DNA from 2 places in the Scandinavium sp. M-37 genome. Region 2 is predicted to be linked to the other one. Evidence: predicted binding sites of a transcription regulator. Region 2 holds the regulator's gene; the other holds the start of a gene.
What was found. The regulator LexA, encoded in region 2, represses DNA repair genes until DNA is damaged. The targets are predictions, from matches to a motif close to TNCTGTATGTACATACAGNA.

Region 1 (10,665 bases), on a different contig from region 2:
CCAGCTCTCAACAGGAATATCCCCCATCGATTTTTCAATTTGCTGCTTCGCAAGCTTCCCATCAAACGGGGCGACGCGGTCCTGCAGCATAGCCAGCTGATCGGCGATTTGAGGGGGGAAAAGGTCACGGCGGGTGGACAGCATCTGGCCAAACTTGATCCAGACCGGGCCGAGCTCCTGCAAGGCAAGGCGCAGGCGATCGCCTAACGGTAAATCTTTATGGCGGTTGGGCATCCAGAACAGCATCCGCCGCCAGAGTCGAAGCGGCAGCGTGATACGCATTTTGGGAATGAGCTCATCAAGCCCGTAACTCAAAAAGGTGCGGATGATAAAATACAGGCGCCGAATTTCTCCTGGCGTCATTTCCCCTCCAGATTTTCCAGCCGTTTGGTTAAGGCTTCAACGGCGCGCGCGACGGCAGCGCTCTCTTCGGCAAACCAGGCCACTTCCAGCGAACCCGGCGCCATGCGCCACTCTTCGGTAATGACTTCCGCCACATAGCGCTGCTGGCGTTGCACACCGCGCTGCAGGAAGCTCGCCCCGCCGCGCAGCACTTTACTGACGCCTTCGGCAACGATATCGCCGGTATACGGGGCCAGCAGTTCAGCAGGATCGAACTCGGCCAGATCGGCCAGCGCGACAAAATTTTGCACCACCTGAAGATCACCCTGCACTTCGAGGTCACCCGAACGGATCAGGGACGTCAACTGCTGGCGGTTACGCAGCTGCGGCAACACGCCGATGCGGGTACTGACGGTGCAATCCGCCTCGCCTTCCCACGCGCTCAGGACATCAATCTGCTGCTCGCTGAAAACCAGCACCAGCGGGGCCGTGAACTCTTTTAGCTCAACGCGCAGCACCTTGCCCAGCAGACGCTGACGGGCAGGTTTGAGCGCACGTTCGCGCCACAAAAAGGTGTTAAGCGCACCTTCAATGCCCGCAGTGACCATAGGTTGAAAAGGCATGGCGAACTCCTGTCAGAACTTATACCCGCGGTGCAACGCGACGATACCGGCCGTCAGGTTGTAGTAATCCACGTTGTCGAAACCGGCATCCTGCATCATCGCTTTCAGGGTGTCCTGATCGGGATGCATACGGATGGATTCCGCCAGATAGCGATAGCTTTCGCCGTCTTTCGCCACTAACTCCCCCACACGCGGCAGCACATGGAATGAGTAGGCGTCATAGGCTTTGCTTAATGGGTCGAGGATGGGTTTGGAGAACTCCAGCACCAGCAAACGTCCACCCGGTTTCAGCACGCGATACATAGAACGCAGCGCTTTTTCTTTGTCGGTAACGTTACGCAGGCCAAAGGAAATGGTGATGCAGTCAAACGTGTTGTCCGGGAACGGCAGCGCTTCCGCGTTGGCCTGCACGTATTCCACATTGCCAATCACGCCGATATTGCGCAGCTTTTCGCGGCCCATTTTGAGCATCGATTCGTTGATATCAGCCAGCACGACACTACCGGTTTCGCCCACCAGACGGGAGAATTTCGCCGTCAGGTCGCCAGTACCGCCTGCTAAATCCAGCACTTTTTGCCCACGGCGGACGCCGCTGCAATCAATGGTGAAGCGTTTCCACAAGCGATGGATCCCGAACGACATCAGGTCGTTCATAACATCATACTTAGCGGCAACAGAATGGAATACATGCGCCACCATGTCCTCTTTCTGCGATTTGGCTACTGTCTGGAAGCCAAAGTGCGTCGTTTCTTGTGAATCCTCAACCATCTCAATGTCTGCCTATCAAGAAAATGTACCAGGAGTGTAACAGATTGGGCGCATTTCCCCTACGCTTCAACCGTGCCGGGAAACGCGATGCGCCTCAGTTTCAGACGGTTCATCAGAGGCCGACAAACGTGCCGCATCGTCATGTAATGCGCGGTTGTCGGGGTCAAATGCCTCTTCCTGCGCCGTCGCCTGTTCGGCCAAATCAGGGTTAATTTCACGTTTCACTTCAACGCCTAAGCCCCGGAAGGATTCTGCCTGCGCCAGCAGGTTTCCGCGCCCGGAGGCGAGTTTTTTCATGGCCTGGCGGTAGTTATCCTGGGCCTTATCCAGCCCCTGCCCAATCGCCGACATATCATCGACAAACAGCCGCATTTTGTCGTACAGGCGGCTGGCGCGATCGGCAATCTGCTGGGCATTACGGCTCTGATGCTCATAGCGCCAGAGGTTCGCAATGGTGCGCAGCGCCACCAGCAGCGTGGTTGGGCTGACCAGCATGATGTTGTTTCGGAGCGCTTCGGTAATCAGGTCTGGCTGTCGATCGATAGCCAACAGGAACGCAGGCTCCACCGGGATAAACATCAGCACATAGTCCAGCGAGCGCAGGCCCGGCAACTGCTGATAATCTTTACGGCCCAGGAGACGAATGTGGTTGCGCACCGAGGCGATATGCTCTTGCAGCGCGGCTTCACGCACGTAATCTTCTTCTGCATTAAAGAAACGCTCGTAGGCGATAAGCGTCATTTTGGCGTCGATCACCACGTCTTTTCCCTGCGGCAAACGCACGATCACATCGGGCTGCATTCGGGCACGGGCATCGGTTTCGATACTGACCTGAGTCTGATATTCGTGGCCTTCCCGCAGGCCGGATGCCTCCAGAACGCGCGTCAGGACCACTTCCCCCCAGTTGCCCTGGGTTTTGTTATCGCCCTTCAGCGCTTTGGTCAGGTTGACCGCTTCCTGGGCCATCTGCGCATTAAGCTGCTGCAGATTACGAATTTCATGGGCCAGGGTGTGGCGTTCCTGTGCCTCTTTGCCGAAGCTGTCCTGCACCTGGCGACGGAAGCCATCGAGCTGTTCGCGCAGCGGCGTGAGCAGGCCGTGCAGGCTCTGACGATTCTGTTCGTCGACCCGGCGATTACTGTGCTCAAAAATACGATTGGCGAGGTTTTCAAACTGCTCGCTCAGGCGTTGTTCGCTGTTCACCATCTGGCGAATTTTATCTTCGGCGTGCAATTGGGTCGATTCGAGGCGGGTAGTCACTTCACGCAGATCGGCTTCCAGCGAGGTGTTAATCTCCCGCAGGTTGCGCAATTCGTTATTCAGCAGTTCACATTCATCGCGCCAGTGGGCATTCTGCGCCAGCTGTTGCTTCGCCGCAGCCAGTTCAATATCGATATCGTGCCGCTCTTCGATGAAATCAGCCCGCAGCCGGTCGGCATGTGATTTGCTCGCCAGCCAGCCAAACGCGGCCCCGACAATCAGTGCAGCCACTGCGCTGATGATGATTGAAATATCCACGGCTCCCCCTGCTCAACAACTTATCGGCACAATACCGACACAACGTAGAATTGTGGATTGTGCTGTATAAATGTCCAGTTTAAAAGGGTTTTCCTGCGAGGATGTACGCAAAAAAGAAAAGGCCGAACACGTCGGCCTTTTCATAAAGCAGAGGAATTACAGCAGGCGGCGTGCCGCTTCGACCACGATTTTCACCGCATGGCTTTCGGTTTTCTTCATGGTTTCCGCGTTCGGGATTTCTTGCTGGGTGCGGTTGACGATAACGCCCGCAACCATGCCCGCGCGCAGGCCCTGGCTGGAACACATAGTCAGCAGGGTGGCGGATTCCATTTCATAGTTCATCACGCCCATCGACTGCCACTCTTCCATGGAGCCTTTGTAGCGGTTTACCACGCGACCGGAGAAGGTGTCGTAACGTTCCTGGCCTGGGTAGAAGGTGTCGGAAGACGCGGTCACACCGATGTGGGTGGTGGCGCCAACGGATTTTGCCGCTTCAACCAGCGCAGTGGTACAGGCGAAATCAGCGACTGCCGGGTATTCCATCGGGGCGAAATGCAGGCTGGCACCGTCCAGACGCACGGACGCGGTGGTGACCAGCACGTCGCCGACGTTAATGTTTGGCTGGATAGCGCCCGTGGTGCCCACGCGCAGGAAAGTACGGATGCCCAGCTGGGCCAGTTCTTCTACTGCAATCGAGGTGGAGGGACCGCCGATACCGGTGGAACACACGATAACCGCTTTACCGTCCAGCTCTGCACGCCAGGAGGTGAATTCACGATGCGATGCCAGCTTAACCGGCTTGTCCATCAGCGCGGCGATCTTTTCCACACGCTCCGGATCGCCCGGGACGATAGCGAGCGTTGCCCCTTGTAAATCGTTCTTGGTGAGGCCGAGATGAAAAACATCAGACTTAGACATATAAAAACTCCTCTCTGGGTCGAGTTGTCAGCAGAAGCAAAAACGTACTCTACCGAAGCTTTGGACACATTTTCGTGACAATCATCACTATGAGTGAAAATGTTTGCATTAGTTTTCTTATAAAAAGTGATTCACATCACATTAACAAGCGGTAATGATAACCACTGCACATAAGATAGCCGTTTTCTGGCACTGTGAATTGTTAACCTGCGGACTATATTTATCACTGCGCTAAATAGATGGGTACGGAGAAGACCATGACAGATAAACAACCCGGCTTTGCACCGGCTGCAGCACCTCACGCCTCAACCCTCATTCTGACCCCGGAAGACGCGATCGTTTCGGGGGAGACGTCGATCCCGTCGCAGGGCGAAAACATGCCTGCGTTTCATGCCCGGCCAAAAAATACCGACGGCCCGTTGCCGGTGGTGATTGTGGTGCAGGAAATTTTCGGCGTGCACGAGCACATCCGCGACGTCTGCCGTCGTTTGGCGGGGGAAGGCTATCTGGCGATCGCGCCGGAGCTCTATTTCCGTCAGGGCGATCCGAATGATTATGCTGACATCCCGACGCTGTTCAGCGGCCTGGTGTCGAAAGTGCCTGATGCTCAGGTGCTGGCAGATCTCGACCACGTTGCCAGCTGGGCCTCGCGCAACGGTGGCGATGCCAATCGCCTGCTGATCACCGGTTTTTGCTGGGGCGGTCGCATAGCGTGGCTGTACGCGGCGCATAATCCACAGCTGAAAGCGGCGGTGGCGTGGTACGGCAAACTGGTGGGTGACAAATCGCTGAATTCACCGAAGCATCCGGTCGATATCGCAATCGACTTGACCGCGCCAGTGCTCGGCCTGTACGGCGGCCAGGATACCGGCATTACGCTGGAGAGCGTGGAGACCATGCGTCAGGCGCTGCGGGCGGCAAACGCCAAAGCAGACATTATTGTTTACCCGGAAGCCGGACATGCGTTTAACGCCGACTATCGTCCGAGCTATCACGAAGAGTCGGCCAAAGACGGCTGGCAGAGAATGCTGGCGTGGTTTGCGCAGTACGGCGGGAAGAAAGGATAAACAAAGCCTTGATTGCCCGGCAACTGCCGGGCAAAAACTCACTATTTAGGCTTTTTCAAACCGGGGGGATTTGAGTTCATCCACCAGAAAATACACCACATCGTGCAGTAAACCCGCCAGATCCTGACCGTTTTTCGCCAGAAGCGTGCCGCCACTTAATGTCAGGGTTAATGCCTGGGCATAATCCAGCAGCAGATCGGTCTCCTGCCAGCTCTCCGGCAAGGTGGATAAAGGGACCGTTTCCACCGTCAGTTGGCTGACCATCCAGTCGGGCATTACGTCCACGCAGCGCTGACGCAGTACTGTCAGCGCGTGTGATAAGCGCCCGCATAGCGCCAGTCGGTAGTATTTGTCCCCACACTCCACCATTACACTGACCAGGGTGCCGCAAAAGTCCGCAGCGGTAAAAAGGTCAGCAGATCCCGACAGGGGAATATCAAGTGCTTCCTGGATTTCTTGCAGATCATCTTCAGAGAGGGTTTGGCTTGATGCTGTAGTCATTTGGCAATTCCTTGTGTTTTTTAAGGAGTCACCGCTGGAGTTCCTACGCTCACAGGTGGTGACGCTGACGGGGGTAGGAATACCGGACACAAGTGAAACCGGCCAACCTTTCGGTTGCCCCGCCAACGTCACCAGAGAGTTTACTGAGATGTACGCTGACATAACACAGAAAAATCTGTGCCCACTTATGTTTTATACAGGTTCCTACGCCCGGTTGCGGGATTGACCGCAACGCCATCACCTTACGAATACCGGGGTTATAAAGATAGCGGTTTATCGCGTTGCAGCCGAGTTGCTTTCCGTTTTGCGAGCACGTTTCAGCTTTCAAAATAAACCCTTCTAAATACATGGATTTTATTGCGATGAACCGCCCGGCGGCGCAAGCTTGCCAGGCCTACACGCTGAATCACGTAGGCCCGGCAAGCATCGCGCCGCCGGGCAATGTGGCATTGTTACCTTACGCCTGACGCAGGTTCTGCGCCGCTTTCACCATATTCGCCAGTGCAGCACGGGTTTCCGGCCAGCCGCGAGTTTTCAGGCCGCAGTCCGGGTTGACCCACAGACGCTCAGCCGGAATACGCTGGGCGGCTTTTTGCAGCAGGGCTTCAATCCATTCCACGCTTGGCACGTTGGGGGAGTGAATGTCATACACGCCCGGGCCGATTTCGTTCGGGTACTCGAACTCCTCAAACGACTCCAGCAGCTCCATGTCGGAACGTGAGGTCTCGATGGTGATCACGTCTGCATCCAGCGCGGCAATAGAATCCATAATGTCGTTGAACTCGCAGTAACACATGTGGGTGTGGATCTGCGTTTCGTCTTTCGCCACCGCGGCGTTGATGCGGAAGGCTTCCACGCCCCACGCCAGATAGGCTTCCCAGTCGCGTCTACGCAACGGCAGACCTTCGCGCAGCGCGGGTTCGTCAATCTGGATGATGCCAATGCCTGCCGCTTCCAGATCCGCCACTTCGTCACGTAGGGCCAGTGCAATCTGCTTGGCGATGGTTTCACGGGTCACGTCTTCACGCGGGAAGGACCAGCAAAGAATAGTCACCGGGCCAGTCAGCATCCCTTTCACCGGTTTGTCGGTCAGCGACTGGGCATACTTCGCCCACTCCACGGTGATCGCTTTCGGGCGGCTAATATCGCCAATCACCACCGGCGGCTTCACACAGCGGGAACCGTAGCTCTGCACCCAGCCGTTCTGGGTGAAGACGAACCCGTCCAGATGCTCACCGAAATATTCCACCATGTCGTTACGCTCGGCTTCACCGTGGACCAGCACGTCCAGGCCCAGGCGTTCCTGCTCAACGATCGCCTGTTTGATGTGTTCCGCGATACCGGTGCGATAGTTATTGGCATCCAGCGCACCTTTTTTGAAGTCGAGGCGCAGGCCGCGGATCTCGGTGGTCTGCGGGAAGGAACCGATAGTGGTGGTCGGCCAGGCAGGCAGGTTGAAGCGTGCGCGCTGGGCTTCAGCACGTTCGGCATACGGGCGGTTACGCTGGCTGTCCTGGGCGGTAATCGCCGCCAGACGTTTTTCGACGGCCGCATTATGGACGCGGGAAGAGTGACGACGGGCCTGAATTGGCGCACTCCATTCGGTGATGCCCGCGGTGTCGCCGCTGTTCAGAGCATCACGCAGCAGCGCCAGCTCCTGACATTTTTGCAGGGCAAAGGCGAACCAGCTTTTCACTTCCGCATCGAGACGCGTCTCCACGCTCAGGTCGATCGGGCTGTGCAGCAGGGAACAGGAAGAGGCCACCCACAGCGCACGTTTCCCGACGATCTCTTTGATCTGTGCATATTTCTCGGTCAGATCGGCACGCCAGACGTTACGCCCGTTGATCAGACCCGCAGACAGCAGCCAGTCGGCAGGCAGACGCTGGTGCAGTTCCGCCACCTCATCGTTACCGTGAACCAGATCGACATGCAGACCCTGCACCGGCAGCGCGGTGATGGTGTCGAGGTTCGGGGTAACGCCTTCGAAATAGGTGGTCAGCAGCAGCTTAACCTGGCCTTGCAGCGCCTCATAGGCAGGCTGGAACGCGTCGAGCCACGGACGCGGCAGCTCCAGAACCAGGATCGGTTCATCGATTTGTACCCACTCAACGCCACGTTTTGCCAGCTCCGCCAGCACCTGCTGGTACACCGGCAGAATGTCGTTCAGCAGGCTGAGGCGGTCAAACTGCTCGCCTTTCACTTTACCCAGCCACAGGTAAGTCACCGGCCCGAGCAGGACCGGTTTCACGTTGTGGCCCAGGGCCAGCGCTTCGTCAACTTCATCCAACAGCTGGGTCCAGGTCAGTTTGAATTCCTGACCTTGGGTGAATTCCGGCACCATATAATGATAGTTGGTGTTAAACCATTTGGTCATTTCTGCCGCTGCCGCCGGTTCGCCGGTTGGCGCACGGCCACGACCAATGCGGAACAGCGTGTCGATATCGACTGAGCCGTCTTTGTTCTGATGACGAGCCGGCACGTTGCCCAGCAGCAGGCTGGTGGTCAGAACATGGTCGTACCAGGCGAAATCGCCCACCGGCAGGAGATCCACGCCAGCATCCTGCTGCTGCTGCCAGTGGCGAGCGCGCAGTTCACGGCCGGTCGCCAGCAGGTCTTCACGGCTGCTGTTGCCCGCCCAGTAGCTCTCTTGTGCTTTTTTCAGTTCGCGGCGTAGGCCAACGCGAGGGAATCCGAGGGTGTGGTTGCGAATTGTCATGTGTTCTTCCTCTAATTAATTGTCAATCCTATGGATTTTGAATTTAGGGAAGGCGGCAAGTTTGCTCATCCCCGGGAGCTTACATAAGTAAGTGACCGGGGTGAGGAAACGCAGCCAACGCACCATAAATTTAAAAGACGAAGGATTTAGCCGTCTGGATGTTTACACATCTATAATGTAAAGGTACTGTATGATCCTCAAGCGCAATTTATTCATGCCGGAGTGAAGGACTTTCATGATCGAGATAAAACACCTGAAAACGCTGCAGGCGTTACGGAGTAGCGGATCGCTCGCCGCCGCGGCGGCCATGCTGCACCAGACGCAATCTGCGCTTTCTCACCAGTTCAGCGATCTGGAGCAGCGCCTTGGCTTCCGTCTGTTTGTGCGTAAGAGCCAGCCGTTGCGCTTTACCCCGCAGGGCGAGATCCTGTTGCAGCTGGCAAGCCAGGTGCTGCCGCAGATTAGCCGCGCATTGCAGGCCTGCAATGAGCCGCAGCAAACCACACTGCGCATCGCTATCGAATGCCATAGCTGTATTCAGTGGCTAACCCCGGCGCTGGAGAACTTTCGCGCGGGCTGGCCGCAGGTCGAGATGGACTTTAAATCCGGCGTGACTTTTGACCCACAGCCTGCGTTACAGCAGGGCGAGCTGGATATCGTCCTGACCTCCGACATTCTGCCGCGCAGCGGTCTGCACTATTCGCCAATGTTCGATTATGAAGTGCGTCTGGTGATGGCCCCGGAGCATCCGCTGGCAGCGAAAGCGCGCATTACCCCGGAAGATATCGCCAGCGAATCGCTGCTGATTTACCCGGTACAGCGCCAACGGCTGGATATCTGGCGGCATTTCCTGCAACCGGCAGGCGTCAGCCCGTCGCTGAAAAGCGTGGATAATACCCTGCTGTTGATTCAGATGGTGGCGGCGAAGATGGGCATTGCCGCCCTGCCGCATTGGGTGGTGGAGAGTTTTGAACGCCAGGGTCTGGTGGTCACCAAAACCCTGGGGGATGGCCTGTGGAGCCGACTGTACGCCGCGGTGCGCGATGGCGAGCAGCGTCAGCCGGTGACGGAAGCGTTTATTCGTTCAGCGCGGAATCACGCCTGCGATCATCTGCCGTTTGTGCGGAGCGCGGAGCGACCCAATAGCGATGGACCCATAGCGAAGCCACAATCACCAACGCTCCTGTAATAAAGCTCGGCCAGTGCGGCTGCTGTTGCCAGATAGCCAGATTCACCAACAGCCCGGCGGGCACATGCATGTTGTTCATGATCCCAAGCGTTCCGGCGTCCACCTGGGTGGCGCCATAGTTCCACATGAAGTACCCCATACCCGAGGCCACCACGCCCAGCCATACCAGAATGCCCCATTGCAGTGAAGTTGTTGGCAGCTTGTTCGGGTTGCCAAGCAGGAACCACGCCACCACCGCCACCAGAAACGCGCCCATATAAAACCACGCGAAGGCGTTATGCTGCGGCATCGGATGGATTTCCATTAAGCGCTTGTACCCCACCATACCGAGGGCAAAGCTGATATTCGACAGCTGCACCAGCAGCAGCCCGGTCCAGAAGTGCGGGCTAACGTGGTCGTAGCGAATGATCGCCGCGCCCACCACCGCCAGCATCGCACTCAGCAGATACCCCCAGCGCAGCGGACGCTGACTCATCAGGTCATAAATCAGAGTGATGTACAGCGGCGTCAGCACCGTGAACAGCAGGAACTCAGAGACCGTCAGGTACAGATACGCCCGGAACGCCAGCAGATACATGATCCCGAGCTGCATCGCGCCCACCAGCATGTACATCAGCAGGACTTTCGCAGACTGCGAGCGCGCCCGCAGAAACGGCAGGAAAACCAGCGCCGCGAGGCCCACGCGCATCAGCACGGAAAAATAGCTGTCGACGCTTCCAGCCAGGTATTCGCCAATCAGGCTAAAGGAAAACGCCCACAGAACGGTGGTGATAATCAATAACGCCACGATGAGACTCTCTCAGGAAAGGTTGCGGGCATTGTAGCGGAGTCTTCGGTTGACAACTGAACAAATAAAGAACAGTCGCATTGTGCGCCAGCGTTTTCCCACCGCTATTTAGGCCATTACTGATAGTTAAGTCATCCGATTGCAGGAATACTGATTCGTATCCCCAATCAGGCGTTTTTTCAGGATCGACCCTGTGACCGACGACACGTTTATCCCCGCTTTCCTTCAACAGT
Region 2 (10,665 bases):
CGACGGACGCGCGGCGACGATAATCAAATCCGACGGCTGCAAACCGGCTGTTTTCTTGTTCAGATCGTCATAGCCGGTGTTCACCCCGGTGACGCCGTCATGCGGTTGCTGGAACAACTGTTCGATACGCGCCACGGTAGCGTCGAGCACTTCGGCGATATTTTTCGGGCCTTCGTCTTTGTTGGCCCGGCTTTCCGCGATTTTGAATACCCGGGATTCGGCTAAATCCAGCAGATCTTCACTGGTGCGTCCCTGCGGATCAAAACCGGCCTCGGCAATTTCGTTGGCGACGGAGATCATGTCACGCACGACCGCACGTTCACGCACGATGTCCGCATAAGCGCTGATGTTCGCCGCACTTGGCGTGTTTTTCGACAATTCCGCCAGATAGGCAAAACCGCCGACGCTGTCCAATTGCCCTTCCCGCTCCAGCGATTCCGCGAGCGTAATCAGGTCAATCGGGCTACCCGACTCATGCAATTTCGCCATCTCGGTAAAGATGTGGCGATGCGGACGGGTATAGAAATCTTCAGACACGACGCGTTCTGCCACGTCGTCCCAGCGCTCGTTATCCAGCATCAAACCGCCCAACACCGACTGTTCCGCTTCAATCGAGTGCGGCGGTACTTTCAGCCCGGCGACCATCGGATCGCGTTCACGTGGCTCAGTCTGTTGTTTGTTGAAGGGTTTATTTCCTGCCATAGTGAATGGAGTTACCGGGTTAAAGAGTGGGTCGTAAGATTATCATATCTGATGCCCCTGCTAAACGATATGTACGGAGGAAGCATGGCAACGCGCATTGAATTTCATCAACACGGTGGGCCTGACGTACTCAACGCCGTGGAATTTACTCCAGCGGATCCGAAAGAAAACGAGATCCAGGTGGAGAACAAAGCCATCGGCATTAACTATATCGATACCTATATCCGCAGCGGACTGTATCCGCCGCCCGCTTTGCCGAGCGGTCTGGGAACGGAAGCCGCAGGCGTGGTCAGCAAAGTGGGCAGCGGCGTGCAGCACATCAAGGCGGGGGATCGCGTGGTGTATGCGCAATCGGCGCTCGGCGCGTACAGCTCGGTGCATAACGTTCCGGCAGACAAAGCCGCCATTCTGCCTGCGGCCATCTCTTACGAGCAGGCCGCCGCCTCGTTCCTCAAAGGGCTAACGGTGTTTTATCTGCTGCGTAAAACCTGGGAAATCAAACCCAACGAACCGTTCCTGTTCCATGCGGCGGCGGGCGGCGTGGGGCTGATTGCCTGCCAGTGGGCGAAAGCGCTCGGGGCGCAGCTGATCGGCACCGTGGGCTCAGCGCAAAAGGCGCAGCGCGCGCTTCAGGCCGGGGCCTGGCAGGTGATTAACTATCGTGAGGAAAATCTGGTAGAACGGGTGAAAGAGATAACCCAGGGTAAAAAGCTGCGCGTGGTGTATGACTCGGTAGGGAAAGAGACCTGGGAAGCTTCACTCGACTGTCTGCAACGCCGAGGCCTGATGGTCAGCTTCGGTAATTCCTCGGGCGCGGTTACCGGCGTGAATCTCGGGATCCTGAATCAAAAAGGGTCCCTGTATGTGACGCGCCCATCCCTTCAGGGCTATATCACTAACCGGGAAGAGCTGGAAGAAGCCAGCAATGAGCTGTTTTCACTGATCGCCAGCGGGGTGATTAAAGTGGATGTGGCCGACAGCCAGAAATTTGCCTTACACGATGCGCAGAAGGCGCACGAAACGCTGGAGAGCCGGGCGACAGAAGGTTCAAGCTTGTTGATTCCCTAGCGGGGCACGGGCAGAAATAATGAGGGCTTCCCGTGGGAAGCCCTTCTTTTTTTATCGTTCGCTGTATGTAGGGTACAGCGCGATGAATTCATTATCGCGCTAACAATGACAGATTTATGACGCGCTGCCTACGCTGCCCTTCTCAGGTTGTGACGTATCCCGCAATCATTAATAACGGCGACGGTACTGCGGCACTTTCGGCGCTTTAACGGCGCGGATAATCCACACCACGGCGACGGCAAGCAGCAACCACGGTAGCAGTTTGATCATCAGCGCAAACAGGCCACCGACAAACATCAATACGGTGGCAACCACAATCGCCGCCAGAATACCCAGCATCGATACCCCGGTGATCAGCAGCATGACAAAGAATCCGATGATAAATAACAGTTCCAGCATGGCTTATTCCCCTTATGAAATTATTCTCTGCCTTTACTGTGACAAATACAAAAATCATGCCAAAACGTAATTCATTGATTAAAAATGAAAACGCCCCGCAGCACTGTGCGAGGCGTGGTCAATCAGACTAACTTTTAGCGTAAAAATTAACGTTTATTCGCCACCAGTTGCAGCGCCTGTTCTAAAACTTCAATGTCCGCACCGGCCTTATGGGCGTTCTCGCTGAGGTAGCGACGCCACTGCCGCGCCCCCGGAATGCCCTGGAACAAGCCGAGCATGTGCCGCGTAACGTGGCCTAAATAAGTGCCGTTACTCAGCTCGCGCTCAATGTACGGATACATGGCACGCACCACCGCCACCGGGTCAGGGTCAACCCCGTCAACGCCGTAAATCTCACGATCGACCGAGGCCAGAATGCCCGGGTTCTGATACGCCTCGCGGCCCACCATCACGCCATCCATATGCTGCAAATGCTCGTGGGCTTCCGCCAGCGATTTGATGCCGCCGTTAATCGACATTGTCAGGTGCGGGAAGTCACGCTTGAGCTGATAGACACGCGGATAATCCAGCGGGGGAATTTCGCGGTTTTCTTTCGGGCTCAGGCCGGAAAGCCAGGCTTTACGCGCGTGGATGATGAACATCTCGCATTCGCCATTGCCGGAAACGGTGTTGATAAAATCACAGAGGAATTCGTAGCTGTCCTGGTCATCAATGCCGATCCGGGTTTTGACCGTCACCGGAATGGACACGACGTCGCGCATCGCTTTGACGCAATCGGCCACCAACTGGGCATTGCCCATCAGGCAGGCACCGAACATACCGTTCTGTACGCGGTCGGACGGGCAGCCGACGTTGAGATTGATCTCATCGTAACCGCGCTCTTGCGCAAGCTTAGCGCAGTGCGCCAGCGCTGCCGGGTCACTGCCGCCGAGCTGCAATGCCAACGGATGTTCTTCCTCACTGTAGGCCAGGTAGTCGCCTTTGCCGTGAATGATCGCCCCGGTGGTCACCATTTCGGTGTACAGCAGCGTGTGGCGAGACAGCTGGCGCAGGAAGTAACGACAATGCCGATCCGTCCAGTCGAGCATCGGTGCGATGGAGAAGCGGTGAGCAGGATAAGCGGTGGATTGTGTTTCTGGCAGCATGGCGAATTTATGAGCATCCGGTGGAAATGGGGCGCTACTATAGCACAAAGAAAATGCGGAGGCGCATGGCCTCCGCTTCATCCTATTAACCAACGCGAATCAGAAGGTCAGGCCCAACTGCACGCCCGCGCCCCAGGTTTGATCTTCGCCATACAGCCCCGTTAAGTCGACGTGCACGGTGTTCAACGGCGCGAAGCCTACCCCGGCGGTGAAGACGTTGCTGTCGTTACCCTTCACATCCGCACGATAACCGCCCCGCACCGCCAGCCAGCTCAGCGGTGTCACCTCTGCCCCCACTCCGACATACTGCGAGTCGTCCTCGCTCTTGAAGCCTTTGGTTTCCGTCAGGTCACCGTCGGCGCTCAGCGTCACAAAATCGGTATGCCACGCCACGCCAGCCGTCACCAGCGGACGGATCTGATAGGTGTCTTTGTAGTTGGTGGTCACCCCGGTGGCCCCGTTGGTGATGCGCACGTCTTTGGTGTCGATATCACGCGACATCAGGTTTTGACCGCTCAGGCCCAGGGTCCAGTTTTCACCGAAATCCGCCGCGATACCGGCATCGACGTTAAAACCGGTGTCGTCAGTACGGTATTTGTCCTTTTTCCAGTCGTCACTGTGATAGTCATCGATAGAGGTGGTGTAGTTGTAGAGCCAGGTTTGCTGCAGTTTTGGCGTCACACCCAACGACACCGGCACGCCGCCGATATCGAATTGGCGCGCAATCGCTATCCCATAATCGGAAACAATTGCCCCTTTACCGGACGCCGTTGAGTTGAGGTTGTTGGTGATTTCGTCGCTGCCGCTGATCACCGCATTGGCGGCCTGGGTAGCCGCGAACGCGTCGGAGTTCTGAATGTTACGCAGGTAGTCGATATCGTTCTGATCGATACTGGAGCTGGCACGCGCGTGAGCATAGGCTTTGGCGACAAAGGCCAGAGATACCGCCGAGGTTGGCACGCTAACGGCGATCCCTGCTCCGGCGGTCGCGCGGGCGGTTTTTCCTTTCAGGTCTTCCAGCTGTCCGGCCAGATCCCCCGCCGCACTCTGGAATTCGTTTAACGTGCCGCCAGGGTTCAACAGGATGTCTTGTGGCGTCAGGTTATCGAGTACCTTTTTGTAGTGGTTGATTTCATCGCTGATATCGTCAATTTGATCGCGAAGATTGTCTTTGTCGGTAATCTGCGCCCCCACAGATGGAATAACGACAGAGACATCATCGTCCGGTTGTGCCTTCGCCAGTAGCGCGGGGTTAATCAGCACCGCGCTGCCATAATTGGCCGACGCCACCCCGGTTCCCCCCATTGCATCGTTTCTTGCCTCGGACCAGGTATTGGCCGCTCCCGCCTGATTTGCCATAAACAGGGAGACGGCCGCTGACACCACAGAATATTTAATATTTTTTTTCACAGTATGCTCGTTATATGCAGGTGAACGTTTTTCCCCGTTCAGTTATCCGCTGAAAAGGGCCGAACTATTGCTGTGAATAACGATGTAAAAAGCAGCCAATTAGGATGATTTGCCTTAAGGCTCACTGTGTTAAGGTTGAATTATGTGATGCCCCTCAATATTTATAGAAGAGATTGTTATTTTCGCGAAGGTTTCCCGTCGTGAGGACCAAAAAATTGTGGCGGATGGTCGACCCAGCGGTCCTGACGAGTGGCGGCATATTCCGGATTCAGCGGGTAATAAATACGGTTATGCTTTTTATTGGCCTCTCCGACCACCAATAATTCTACGTCGGCCTCTGTATTGTTGATAAAGGTGTGGCAGACGCCAGTGCCCGATGGAAAGCCCACACTATCACCCGGTTCAAGCTGCCAAAGGTAGCCGTTGATCCACGCCTGAGGGCGGCCACTCACCACATAGATAAACTCTTCTTCATCACTTTCGGCATGAGGATATGAGGTGCGGCGGCCCGGTGGCAGGCGTTCGTGATGAATACCAAGCCGCATCAGCCCGAGCTTACGCGCCAGCGGTGCGCCTATGGAAAACAGCTCGCTGCTGTCGGGATAGGTTGAATTATCGGCTTCTTCCAGCTCACGCCAGTGTCGAATACAGTCAGGTCTTTTCATCTTGTCCCTCCTGGGTTGTTGGGTCATGTATAGCACACTCGGCAGGTTATCGGCGTTTGGGCCTAAACATGATAAAGTAGGCGTTTACTTTACACCCGATTCGAGGCGCCTATGGACAACTCCACTCCACAAGACATGCTCGTGCAGGCCGAAAGGCTTTGCGCCCAACGTGGCGTGCGACTGACACCCCAACGCCTCGAAGTGCTCCGCCTGATGACGCTGCAACAGGGTGCGATCAGCGCCTATGACCTGCTGGACCTGCTGAAAGTGAGCGAACCACAGGCCAAGCCGCCGACCGTGTATCGGGCGCTGGAATTCTTACTCGAGCAGGGATTTGTGCATAAGGTGGAGTCCACCAACAGCTATGTGCTGTGCCATCTGTTCGATAAACCCTCGCATACATCGGCGATGTTTATCTGCGATCGCTGTGGCGTGGTGAAGGAAGAAGCGGCTGACGGGGTGGAAGACATTATGCATGCGCTGGCGGCCCGGATGGGATTCGCGCTGCGCCATAACGTTATTGAAGCCCATGGGCTGTGTTCAGGGTGTGTCGAAGTGGAAGCTTGCCGCACGCAGGACTGCTGCGGTCACGATCATACTATCCTCATCAAACGCAAACCGGGTCAGAAATAAGCGCCAGAAAAAGATTGGGCGGCCTTTAAGCCGCCCTGAGGGTTGTACATCCGTGTACGCACGGGTAGTGCATTTATTTACCAGCGGTAATCGTTGCGGGTTTCCCAGTCTTTCACTTCGTCCTCGGCCTGATCTTTCGCATAGCCGTAACGCTCCTGGATTTTCCCGACCAGCTGGTCGCGCTTACCTTCAATGACGGTAAAATCATCATCGGTCAGCTTACCCCATTTCTCTTTCACTTTACCTTTGAGCTGTTTCCAGTTACCGCCGACTTCGTCTTTATTCATGATCCATTCCTCTTAGTTCGGTGGAGAGAGTGAAATAACATCGTCCGTAAAACACTGTTTTCTGCTGGACGTGATATTCAGTATAGGTAAGGATTTTGCCAGCTGGAGATTATTCAGAATCTTTAACCATCGACTAAAAACGAAGCGGCTACGAAAACCAGGTTCCGTGTTGCCAGTGACGCCGCCAAATCCACGCCAGCGCCAGGCCGCGCAGAGCGAGGAATACCGCCAGCGCCAGCCACAATCCGTGGTTGCCGAAAACGGGCACGGTGAGCAGAGTCAGGGCAAAACCCGCCGCCGCTACCGCCATGCTGTTACGCATCTCCGCCCCACGCGTCGCACCAATAAACATGCCATCAAGCAGATAACACCACACGCCTATTACCGGTAAAACCACCTGCCAGATAACGTAGCGATCGGCCAGTTCACGCAGTTCAGTGATGGACGTTAGCATGGCGACAATGTGTTCCCCCGCCAGGGCATAAATCAGCGCAAACGCCAGGGCGACAATGCCGGATTGACGGCACGCCGCTTTCCAGACCTGCAAGAGCTGGCTGCCATCCCGCGCACCATACGCCTGGCCGGAGTGGGCTTCCACCGCGTAGGCAAAGCCGTCCAGCGCGTAGGCGGTAAAGGTCAGCATGGTCATCAGCACCGCGTTGACCGCGACGATGTCGCTCCCAAGCCGGGCGCCCATTACCGTCAGCGCGCCAAAGCACAGTTGGAGCAGCAGCGAGCGCAGCATGATGTCGCGGTTGAGCGCCAGCAGGCGGCGAATATTACCGCGCCAGGCGTCTTTCAATAGCGCCCACGAAATGCCCCGCAGGTGTAACACCCGACGCACCATCAGTAGGCCGATGAAAAAAGTCACGTATTCGGCGCAGACCGTGGCCAGCGCAGCGCCCTGCACGTTCATGTGCAGGCCCATCACCAGCCATAAATCGAGCGCGATGTTCAGCACATTGCCGACCACCAGCAAAATCACCGGGGCCCGCGCATACTGAACCCCAAGCAGCCAGCCCAACAGCACCAGGTTAGCCAGCGATGCAGGCGCGCTCAGCCAACGAATCTCGAGGAAGCGGCGGGCCTGTTCGAGCACCGCCTCGCTGCCGCCGACAATATGCAGCGCCAGGTCAATCAACGGGATGCGCAGCAGCACGATGGCCGCTCCCGCGCCCAGCGCCAGGAGCAACGGCTGTACCAGCGCTCTGGCGAGGCGAACAGGATCTTTTGCGCCGAAGGCTTGCGCGGTCAGGCCGGTCGTGCTCATACGCAGGAACAGCAGCAGCATAAACAGGAAGCTGGTCGCCATTGATCCGACCGCCACGCCGCCGAGGTACACCGGGCTATCGAGATGGCCGATAACCGCCGTATCCACCAGCCCAAGCAGTGGCACGGTAATGTTGGAGAAAATCATCGGTAGCGCGAGACGCCACAATGCCTTGTCCGCAGCGGTGAATAGCGACATGAGAAAACCTGTGAGAGTGAATGAGGTAAAAAAGATAACAAAATGGCGCCAGAACGGCGCCACTGAAAATACTTAATTCCGGCCTGGCGAGACGGTTACTGCCATTCGCCGTTGCGGATAACGCCAACCGCCAGCCCTTCGATGGAGAAGTTCTGCTTGCGCAGATCGACCACAATCGGGGAAAACTCACTGTTTTCCGGCAGTAGTTCAACGGTGCTGCCCTGCTTTTTCAGGCGTTTCACGGTCACTTCGTCATCGATACGGGCGACAACCACCTGGCCGTTACGCACGTCCTGGGTTTTGTGTACCGCCAGCAGATCGCCGTCGAGAATACCGATATCACGCATCGACATGCCGCTAACGCGCAGCAGGAAATCAGCGCTCGGCTTAAACATCGCTGGATCGACCTGGTAATGTGCTTCGATATGTTGCTGTGCCAGCAGGGGTTCACCTGCTGCGACGCGGCCAATCAGCGGAATGCCTGATTCTTCTTCAATCAGCAGACGAATACCGCGGGATGCGCCGGAAACAATCTCGATTACGCCTTTACGTGCCAGCGCTTTCAGGTGCTCTTCAGCCGCGTTCGGGGAACGGAACCCCAAGCGCTGCGCGATTTCCGCACGCGTTGGCGGCATGCCCGTTTGGCTGATGTGATCCCGGATAAGATCGAACACCTCTTGCTGCCTGGTCGTTAACGCTTTCATTCCGCCCCCTGGGTGTATATACAGTTATGCTGTGAGTATATACAGCTAATGGCGATTTTGGAACCGCAAAACGCACAAAAAACCAGACGTTTGCGTAATTATGCGAGCGTTAGCGAAAATGCGTCCACAGCAGCGACACCCAGGTGAAGACGGCGACCATAATCGACAGCAGTACCGCGGCGGAGCCCATGTCTTTTGCTCGCCCGGACAGCTCGTGACGTTCTGTGCCGATGCGATCGACCACGGCTTCAATCGCACTGTTGAGAATTTCCACTATCATCACCAACAGGACCGAGCCAATCAGCAGCACCCGGGTTATCGCATCCACGTCTAACCAACAGGCAATAATGACGGCGATAATGGCGGCGGTTCCCTCCTGGCGAAAGGCCGCTTCGTTTTGCCATGCGGCGCGGAAGCCCTTCCAGGAATAGCCTGCCGCTTTGAAGATTCGGGTGAACCCGGTGGTATCATTTGCCATCAAAAGAACCTTTTACATTATTAGCGTCAATGTCGGTGTGTGCCGCGCGTGGTAGAACAGATATTCTGTGCACTTTCTGTTATCCTTGCGGCGCATTTGCATGATTAACCAGAGGCTTTACATCGTTTATGTCTGGCTGGCCACGAATTTACTATAAATTACTGAATTTACCATTAAGCGTGCTGGTAAAAAGCAAGTCTATCCCGGCAAATCCTGCCGAGGAGCTGGGACTCGATACCTCACGCCCAATTATGTATGTTCTGCCGTATAACTCGAAAGCAGATCTGCTGACCTTACGCGCCCAGTGTCTGGCGCATGACCTCCCGGATCCACTGGAACCGCTGGAGATCGACGGCACCGTGTTGCCGCGCTACGTGTTCATTCACGGCGGGCCGCGCGCGTTTACGTATTACACGCCGAAAGAAGAGTCTATCAAGCTCTTCCATAATTATCTGGATTTGCATCGCAGCAATCCAGAACTCGATGTGCAAATGGTCCCTGTGTCGGTGATGTTTGGTCGCTCACCGGGCCGTGAAAAAGGCGAAGCTAATCCGCCACTGCGCATGATGAACGGCTTCCAGAAATTCTTCGCCGTGACCTGGCTTGGTCGCGACAGCTTCGTGCGTTTCTCGCCGTCCGTGTCGCTGCGCCGCATGGCCACCGAGCATGGCACCGATAAAATCATCGCTCAGAAGCTGGCCCGCGTAGCGCGTACCCATTTTGCCCGTCAGCGTCTGGCTGCCGTTGGCCCGCGTCTGCCAGCCCGTCAGGACTTGTTCAATAAGCTGCTGGCGTCCAAAGCGATTGCCCGTGCGGTGGAAGACGAAGCGCGTAGCAAGAAAATCTCCCATGAAAAAGCACAGCAGAACGCCATTGCGCTGATGGAAGAGATTGCCGCCAACTTCTCTTACGAGATGATTCGTCTCACCGACCGCGTACTCGGCTTCACCTGGAACCGTTTGTACCAGGGGATCAACGTCAATAACGCCGAGCGCGTGCGTCAGCTGGCGCACGACGGCCATGAGATTGTCTATGTGCCCTGCCACCGCAGCCACATGGACTACATGCTGCTCTCTTACGTGCTTTATCACCAGGGCCTGGTACCGCCGCATATCGCCGCCGGCATCAACCTGAATTTCTGGCCCGCGGGCCCGATTTTCCGCCGCCTGGGCGCGTTCTTTATTCGTCGTACCTTCAAGGGTAACAAGCTGTATTCCACCGTATTCCGCGAATACTTAGGCGAGCTGTTCAGCCGCGGCTATTCCGTTGAGTACTTCGTGGAAGGTGGGCGTTCCCGTACCGGTCGTCTGCTGGATCCGAAAACCGGCACCCTGTCTATGACCATTCAGGCAATGCTGCGTGGCGGCACCCGTCCAATCACCCTTGTGCCTATTTACATCGGCTACGAGCACGTGATGGAAGTGGGCACCTACGCCAAAGAGCTGCGCGGGGCGACCAAAGAGAAAGAGAGCCTGCCGCAGATGCTGCGCGGCCTGAGCAAACTGCGTAATCTCGGTCAGGGCTACGTCAACTTTGGCGAACCGATGCCGCTGATGACCTATCTCAACCAGCACGTGCCGGAGTGGCGGGAGTCCATCGACCCGATTGAATCCATTCGTCCGGCCTGGCTGACGCCGACCGTGAACAACATCGCCGAAGACCTGATGGTGCGCATTAACAACGCCGGGGCGGCCAACGCCATGAAC

Region 1: the regulator LexA is predicted to act here: its motif matches at 3,312-3,331, upstream of rmuC (DNA recombination protein RmuC).

The regions. Positions count from the first base shown of each region.
Region 1 is NZ_JBIGIN010000021.1:14,647-25,311, forward strand. It holds gene ubiB (ubiquinone biosynthesis regulatory protein kinase UbiB) at 1-363, opposite strand, end outside; gene ubiJ (ubiquinone biosynthesis protein UbiJ) at 360-965, opposite strand; gene ubiE (bifunctional demethylmenaquinone methyltransferase/2-methoxy-6-polyprenyl-1,4-benzoquinol methylase UbiE) at 978-1,733, opposite strand; gene rmuC (DNA recombination protein RmuC) at 1,800-3,251, opposite strand; gene udp (uridine phosphorylase) at 3,408-4,169, opposite strand; gene ACG0Z5_RS15545 (dienelactone hydrolase family protein) at 4,427-5,236, shown strand; gene ACG0Z5_RS15550 (hypothetical protein) at 5,282-5,737, opposite strand; partial or broken gene ACG0Z5_RS15555 (ash family protein) at 5,741-5,899, opposite strand; gene metE (5-methyltetrahydropteroyltriglutamate--homocysteine S-methyltransferase) at 6,195-8,456, opposite strand; gene metR (HTH-type transcriptional regulator MetR) at 8,692-9,645, shown strand; gene ACG0Z5_RS15570 (carboxylate/amino acid/amine transporter) at 9,533-10,432, opposite strand; gene ACG0Z5_RS15575 (EAL domain-containing protein) at 10,626-10,665, shown strand, end outside.
Region 2 is NZ_JBIGIN010000009.1:82,524-93,188, forward strand. It holds gene dnaB (replicative DNA helicase) at 1-702, opposite strand, end outside; gene ACG0Z5_RS09115 (quinone oxidoreductase) at 787-1,770, shown strand; gene pspG (envelope stress response protein PspG) at 1,939-2,169, opposite strand; gene dusA (tRNA dihydrouridine(20/20a) synthase DusA) at 2,316-3,314, opposite strand; gene traF (conjugal transfer protein TraF) at 3,414-4,724, opposite strand; gene ACG0Z5_RS09135 (cupin domain-containing protein) at 4,901-5,389, opposite strand; gene zur (zinc uptake transcriptional repressor Zur) at 5,501-6,022, shown strand; gene ACG0Z5_RS09145 (CsbD family protein) at 6,100-6,309, opposite strand; gene dinF (MATE family efflux transporter DinF) at 6,458-7,777, opposite strand; gene lexA (transcriptional repressor LexA) at 7,873-8,481, opposite strand; gene ACG0Z5_RS09160 (diacylglycerol kinase) at 8,591-8,959, opposite strand; gene plsB (glycerol-3-phosphate 1-O-acyltransferase PlsB) at 9,088-10,665, shown strand, end outside.